3 regions of the Streptomyces sp. NPDC102279 genome follow, and region 2 is predicted to be linked to each of the others. Evidence: riboswitches for the same ligand, from Rfam matches in the RefSeq annotation. Region 2 holds a riboswitch; each other region holds the start of a gene.
What was found. Region 2 has a riboswitch for thiamine pyrophosphate ahead of ACIRQH_RS31520 (thiamine ABC transporter substrate binding subunit). Riboswitches for the same ligand answer to the same signal wherever they lie in the genome.
Positions count from the first base shown of each region.

Region 1: linked by a shared signal. The riboswitch ahead of thiO (glycine oxidase ThiO) and the one ahead of ACIRQH_RS31520 (thiamine ABC transporter substrate binding subunit) in region 2 are both predicted to bind thiamine pyrophosphate.
Region 3: linked by a shared signal. The riboswitch ahead of ACIRQH_RS15970 (purine-cytosine permease family protein) and the one ahead of ACIRQH_RS31520 (thiamine ABC transporter substrate binding subunit) in region 2 are both predicted to bind thiamine pyrophosphate.

Region 1 is NZ_JBIWLU010000012.1:108,004-110,257, forward strand. Features, by position in the region: gene thiO (glycine oxidase ThiO) at 1-985, opposite strand, end outside; TPP riboswitch at 983-1,096, opposite strand; gene ACIRQH_RS29465 (hypothetical protein) at 1,149-1,526, shown strand; gene ACIRQH_RS29470 (NAD(P)/FAD-dependent oxidoreductase) at 1,559-2,254, shown strand, end outside.
Region 2 is NZ_JBIWLU010000013.1:225,959-228,212, reverse strand. Features, by position in the region: gene ACIRQH_RS31525 (ABC transporter permease) at 1-229, opposite strand, end outside; gene ACIRQH_RS31520 (thiamine ABC transporter substrate binding subunit) at 205-1,293, opposite strand; TPP riboswitch at 1,370-1,475, opposite strand; gene rlmN (23S rRNA (adenine(2503)-C(2))-methyltransferase RlmN) at 1,517-2,254, opposite strand, start outside.
Region 3 is NZ_JBIWLU010000006.1:79,889-82,142, reverse strand. Features, by position in the region: gene ACIRQH_RS15970 (purine-cytosine permease family protein) at 1-1,055, opposite strand, end outside; TPP riboswitch at 1,047-1,141, opposite strand; gene ACIRQH_RS15965 (alpha/beta fold hydrolase) at 1,416-2,237, shown strand.

The DNA of each region.
Region 1 (2,254 bases), on a different contig from region 2:
CGAGCAGCGGCGCGTTGTCGGGTGAGCCGGGGCGCAGGCCCGCGCGGGTCTCGGTGAGCGGCAGCTCGGTGATGCCGGGCACCAGTTCGTGGGCGTCGCGCAGCAGCTCGTACACGCCGCCCGCCGTCACCGTGGTGTCCCAGCCGAGCTCCTCGCTGGTCGCGCCCACCACGAGTTCGCCGTTCTCGCGCGGCACCAGGTACAGGTGGCCGCCGCGCACCACGGCCCGCACGGTGCGGTTCAGGAACGGCGCGTACCGCTGCGGCACGGTCAGCCGCAGCACCTGCCCCTTCACCGGGCGCACCGGCGGCAGGACGTCGTCGGGGACACCGGCCAGCTGCCCGCTGAGACTGCCCCCGGCCAGCACCACCTGGCCCGCGCCGAGTGCGGTGCCCTCCGAGGTGACCACTCCGGCGGCCCGGTCACGGACGACGGTCAGCCGCTCCGCCCAGGTCCGGTGGACGCTCACCCCGGCCCGCTCGCAGGCCGTGACCAGGGCGGCCGCGAGGCGTCGCGGGTCGATCTGGTGATCGCCGTCGACCCGCAGGCCGCCGCGCACCCCCGGCGCGAGCATCGGTTCGAGACGGCGGCACTCACGACCGGTCAGCCACTCCGACTCGAGGCCCGAACGGCTCTGCAGCGCGTGCAGTTCCCGCAGGTGGGCGCGGTCGTCGGCGTCCAGAGCGACGGCCAGCGTGCCGCACCGGCGATAGCCCAGGTCCTGGCCGCTCGCCTCGGTGAGTTCGGCCACGAAGTCCGGATAGCGGCGCGCGGAGGCGAGGTTGAGGCCGAGCAGGGTCTCCTCGCCGTAGTGCAGCTCGGTGACGGCCGCGAGCATCCCGGCCGCGACCTGCGCGGCCCCGCCACCCGGCTCGGGGTCGACGAGCGCGGTGGTGAACCCGCGCTGTGCGGCCCGCCAGGCCGTGACGAGACCGATGATCCCGCCCCCGATGACGAGGACGTCGGACGAACGTGCAGGCGACATGGGCGTCCAGCCCCTCCCTTCGCCGGCATGACCCGGATCAGGTTCGTACGGTCGGAGGCCGCTCCAGCCTCCCTCTCAGCCCGTTGCGTACGGGCTCCCGCGAGTGCTTTACGGTGGCCACCCTAGCCCGCCCTCCACGGACTCGGTAAGGGAGCCTCCGCCCATGGCACGCTCGCTCGACGGCCTCGTCCTCGCCCCGGTCACCGACCAGGCGCCGGGTCAGGTCGGTACCCGCACCCGGTTCGCCTACCGCGAGGCGGACGGCACGGTCTGGGCCGACTACGCGGGCGGCGACGTCGTCCGCGGACACCTCGTCGGGACGCGCGAGGGCGACCGCCTCGACTTCCGTTACGTCCAGCTCAAGACCGACGGCACCACCTCGTCCGGGCACTGCGTGTCCCTGGTGACCGAACTGTCCGACGGCCGGGTGCGGCTGGAGGAGACCTGGGCATGGGAGTCGCAGGCCGGCTCGGGCACCAGCGTGGTCGACGAGGTGCGGGAGACGGCCCCTGTGCAGCAGATCACCGCGCACGTCCGCTGACTGACGAATTGTCAGGTGTCTATGGTGACCAGGTGAGCGAGCAGACGCAGGCGAAGGCGCAGGGGTCCACGGCACGGCGGGTCGTCGTGGTGGGCGCGGGCATGGCCGGGGTGCAGACGGCGGTCGCCCTGCGCGAGCAGGGCTTCACGGGCACCGTCACGCTGATCGGTGCGGAGGCGCATCAGCCGTACGACCGGCCACCGCTGTCCAAGGCCGTCCTGCTCGGCAAGGCCGAGGGCTCCGCCTTCGACGTCGACTTCGAGGCCCTGGACATCGACCTGCGGCTCGGCCTGGAGGCGGTCGGCGTGCGCGCCGGGGACCACGAGCTCGACACGGCCGGCGGACCCGTCCCGTACGACGTCCTCGTCGTCGCCACCGGAGCCGAACCGATCCGGCTGCCCGGCGCCGAGGGCGTGCCGGGGGTGCACCTGCTGCGCACGCTGGACGACGCCGACCGGCTGCGGCCCGTCCTGCTCCAGCAGCACGACATCGTGGTCGTCGGCGCCGGCTGGATCGGCGCCGAGTTCGCCACCGCCGCGCGCGAGGCGGGCTGCGCGGTGACGGTCGTCGAGGCCGCCGACCGGCCGCTCGCCGCCGCGCTGCCCGCCGAGGTGGCCGCGCCGATGGCCGGCTGGTACGCCGACAGCGGCGCCACGCTGCGCACGCACACGCGCGTGGAGCGCGTCGAGCCCGGGGCCGTGGTCCTGGACGACGGCTCCCGGGTGCCC
Region 2 (2,254 bases):
TGAACCACAGCACGTGCCGGATGTCGGGCTGGGCCAGGACGTCCCAGAGCCGGCCGAACCGCCAGCCGCCGTCGACGTGGAGCCCGCGCGCGACGATCGCGACCACGGGGTACGCGAAGAACACCGCGAAGAACGCGACGGGCAGGGCCATGAGGCCGAGCCGTGTCGCGCCCTGCCGCCGGGCCGCGCGCGGGTTCCGCCCGGCTACTTCAGTACGAGCGAGGTCCACGACTTGACCCACTGGTCGCGGTCGGCTGCGATCTTCGCGGGAGCCAGGGTCTCCGGGTCCTTGGCCTGCGGACCGAACTTCGTGAACTCCTCCGGCACCCGGGCGGTGTCGGTGACGGGGTAGACGAACATGTTCAGCGGCATGTCCTCCTGGAACTCCTTGGTGAGCAGGAAGTCGAGGAGCGCCTTGCCGCCCTTGGCGTTCCCGGCGTTGCCGAGCAGACCCGCGTACTCGACCTGGCGGAAGCAGGTGCCGTCCACGACCCCGGTGGGAGCGGTGCTGGGCTTCGGGTCGGCGTAGACGACCTCGGCGGGCGGCGAGGAGGCGTACGAGACGACGAGGGGCCGGTCGCCCTTGGCCTTCTTGCCGCCGGCGGACCCGGAGAACTCGTCGTTGTACGCCTGCTCCCAGCCGTCCACGACCTTCACGCCATTGGCCTTGAGCTTCTTCCAGTAGCCCTGCCACTGGTCGTCGCCGTACTTCGCCGCGGTCCCGAGCAGGAAGCCGAGGCCGGGCGAGGAGGTCGACGCGTTCTCGGTGACGAGGAGGTTCTTGTACGCGGGCTTGACCAGGTCGTCGAACGACGTCGGCGGCGCCAGCTCGTGCCTGCTGAAGTACGCCTTGTCGTAGTTGACGCAGATGTCGCCGGAGTCGATGGGCGTGACCCGGTGCTTGTCCTGGTCGACGCGGTACTGCCGGTCGATCGCGTCGGAGCCCTTGGCCTCGTAGGACTGGAAGAGCCCGTTGTCGAGGGCCCGGCTCAGCAGGGTGTTGTCGACGCCGAAGAAGACGTCGCCCTGTGGATTGTCCTTGGTCAGGATCGCCTTGTTCACGGCCTGCCCGACGTCGCCGTCCTTGAGGACGCGGACCGTGTAGCCGGACCGCTTCTCGAAGTCCTTGAGCACGCTCTTGGAGACGACCCACGAGTCGTGGGTGACGAGCGTGACGGTCTTCGGGTCTCCCGAGGCGCCGGCGTCGGACGAGCCGCACGCCGACAGGACGGGCAGCGTGACGAGGCTCAGCCCGACGGCCGTCGCCGCGAACCGCTTGCTGGTGGTGCTCACTGATTCCTCCTGGCTGACCAGGAAGAGACGCGGCCCTGCCCGGGATCTCTGACAGATCCCGGGCAGGGCGCAACAGCTTGAGTGATGACCGAACTTCCTACCCAGAATGACCTGGGCAAGGTTCAGAGGGTCTGCGGTCTGTCCCGCACTCTCAGCGCTGTGGCGCTCCCCTGTCGGAATATGAAGATGTTAGGACTGTGACGTTGTACGGACGCGTCCCAGACTACCGCTCGGTCGCGGCGAGCTGACCGCACGCTCCGTCGATCTCCTGGCCGCGGGTGTCCCGGACGGTCACCGGCACGCCGTGGGCGGCGATCGCGTCGACGAACGCCTTCTCGTCCTCGGGCCGCGAGGCGGTCCACTTCGAACCCGGGGTCGGGTTCAGCGGGATGAGGTTGACGTGCACCGGCTTGCCCTTGAGCATCCGGCCGAGCCGGTCGCCCCGCCACGCCTGGTCGTTGATGTCCCGGATGAGGGCGTACTCGATGGACAGGCGTCGCCCGGACTTCGCCGCGTACTCCCATCCGGCGTCCAGCACCTCGCGCACCTGCCACCGCGTGTTCACGGGGACGAGGGTGTCGCGCAGTTCGTCGTCCGGAGCGTGCAGGGAGATCGCGAGACGGCACTTGAAGCCCTCGTCGGAGAACCGGTTGATGGCGGGCACGAGGCCGACCGTCGACACGGTGATGCCGCGCTGCGAGAGGCCGAGGCCGTCCGGCTCGGGGTCGGTGAGGGCCCGGATCGCCCCGACCACGCGCTTGTAGTTGGCGAGCGGCTCGCCCATCCCCATGAAAACGATGTTGCTCAGCCGCGCCGGGCCACCGGGGATCTCGCCGTCCCGCAGCGCCCGCATCCCGTCGACGATCTGGTGCACGATCTCGCCCGTCGACAGGTTCCGGTCGAGGCCGGCCTGTCCGGTGGCGCAGAACGGGCAGTTCATCCCGCAGCCGGCCTGCGAGCT
Region 3 (2,254 bases), on a different contig from region 2:
CACAGCACGAGCGGGAACCCGAGCGCAGCGGCCAGCGCGGCCGCCACCGGGCGCGGGATCCGCATACCCAAGGTCTGCAGCGCCAGCGAACCGCTGTAGTCGTTCATCGCGTTGCTGCACACCGCCGCCAGCGCCACGGCGAGCAGTCCGAACGCGCCCGCCGCCCCGCCGCCCAGCAACTCCTCGACACCCGCCGCCGTCTGGTCGGTCAGCACGGACGCGCCCCACAGGCCGAGTGCCTGCACGGCGACGAAGGACACGACGAGGCCGAGCAGGGTGCACCAGAACATCCGCGGACGGGAGGTGGCGCGCGGCAGATAGCGGCTGAAGTCACTGGCGTACGGAGCCCAGGACAGCGACAGGCTGAGCGCGATGGTGCTGGTGAGTACGAACGCCCCCATGTGGTCCGCGCCGGTCGCGGAGCCGGTCGTGGCGGGGTGGACGCCGTCCAGCATCCGCCAGGCGATCACGGCGAACGCGACCGCGAGCACGAAGGTCATGACGATCTGCAGGCGATGGATGGCCTCGTAGCCGAGGACACCGAGCGCCCCCTGCGCCGCCATCATCACGAGAACCCCGACCCAGAAGGGCCAGCCGCACAGCCGCGCCAGCGCGTCCCCGCCGAACAGTCCGATCAGCGCGTCCCAGGCCACCGAGGACAGCCACTGGAGCAGTCCGGGCAGGGCCACCGTCCGGCCGAACGCGAGCCGTGCGAGGGGGAGTTGGCCGGTGCCGGTGAGGCCGCCCCAGGTGCTCAGGTAGGCGGTGGGCAGCGCCCCGATCACGGTCCCGACGACGACCGCCGTCAGGGCGGTGCCGAAGTCCAGGCCGAGCGCGATGCCGATGGTGCCGGTGAACACGCCCGTCATCGTCAGGTTCGGGGCGAACCACACGGTGAACAGGCGCCAGGGCCCGCCGTAGCGGTTGCTCTCGGGGACCGGCTCGATGCCGTGCCCCTCCACCCGCAGATCGCCGGGAGCCGCGGGCATCGACCCGTCGAAGACGGTCGGCCGGCTGTCGGCGGGCAGCCCGCCGGAAACATGCGCCAAAGGCATGAAAGACATCCCTCCGCCAGTACGAACTGGTTCAGGTTCGACGGGTGTGATCTCAGCCCTCGGACGGGGCACCCCGTGTCCGGTACGACGGACACACTAACCCCATCCCCGCGCTCCTGTGTATGGCGGACCTGCGCCCATCGCTCCGTTCCGGTCCGCCCGGACTCACCGACCTCCCTCGCGCGGCGGCCCGGACCGCCGGGAACGGCCCGCGCCCGCCCGCACCGCTCCACCGGCCCCGGTCGGGCCACCCGCAGCGCGCCGGGTGCCTCCCGTCGGTACTGTCGGAGGTGATCGCCGCCCGCTCTCCGTTCCCGGGTTCCCGGACCCGGGTGGCCGGGCGGAAGGAGGCAGGGCGCCGTGACCGTGATCTCCCTGAAGTCCGCGCAGGTGAACGAGGGGCTGACCCTTCCGTACGCCGAAGCCGGCTACCCCAGTGGTACGCCGGTCGTCTTCGTGCACGGTCTCGCCGACTCCTGGTGGTCCTTCGAGCCCCTCCTGCGGCGCCTTCCGGCGTCCCTGCACGGATACGCGCCCACCCAGCGCGGCCACGGAGACGCCGGCCGGCCGCCGGACGGCTACGCCCCCGACGACTTCGCGGCCGACCTGGTCGCCTTCCTCGACGCGGCCGACATCCCGCGCGCCGTACTCGTCGCGGCGTCCACCGGTGGCATACCCGCGCGGATCGTGGCCGGCAGCCATCCCGACCGCGTCGCCGGGCTCGTCCTGCTCGGCGTCCCCGGGACCCTCGCGGACAAGCCCGCGGCCGACGCGTGGCGAAAGCGCCTGGACGGGCTCGCCGACCCCGTGCCCCGCGCGTTCGTCGAGGAGTTCGTCACCGGCATGACCGCGGCCCCGCTCGCCCGCGGCTTCGTCGAGACGATGGTCGAGGAGGGCCTCAAACTCCCGGCCCACGTCTGGCAGGAGACCGGGCGCGGTCTCCTCGACGCCGACCTCGGCGCGACCCTCGCGGGCATCCTGGTGCCCACCCTCGTCGTCTGGGGCGAGCAGGACAATTTCCTGACCCGCGAGGACCAGCGGACGGTCCTGGACGCGGTCCACGGAGCCGACTTCCTCCCGTACGAGAACACGGGTCACGCCGTCCACTGGGAACAGCCGGAACGCGTGGTCGCCGACGTCGCCGCCTTCGCCGCGCGGATCGCCCGCCTCGGCACCACCTGAACCCCGGCCCACCGGAG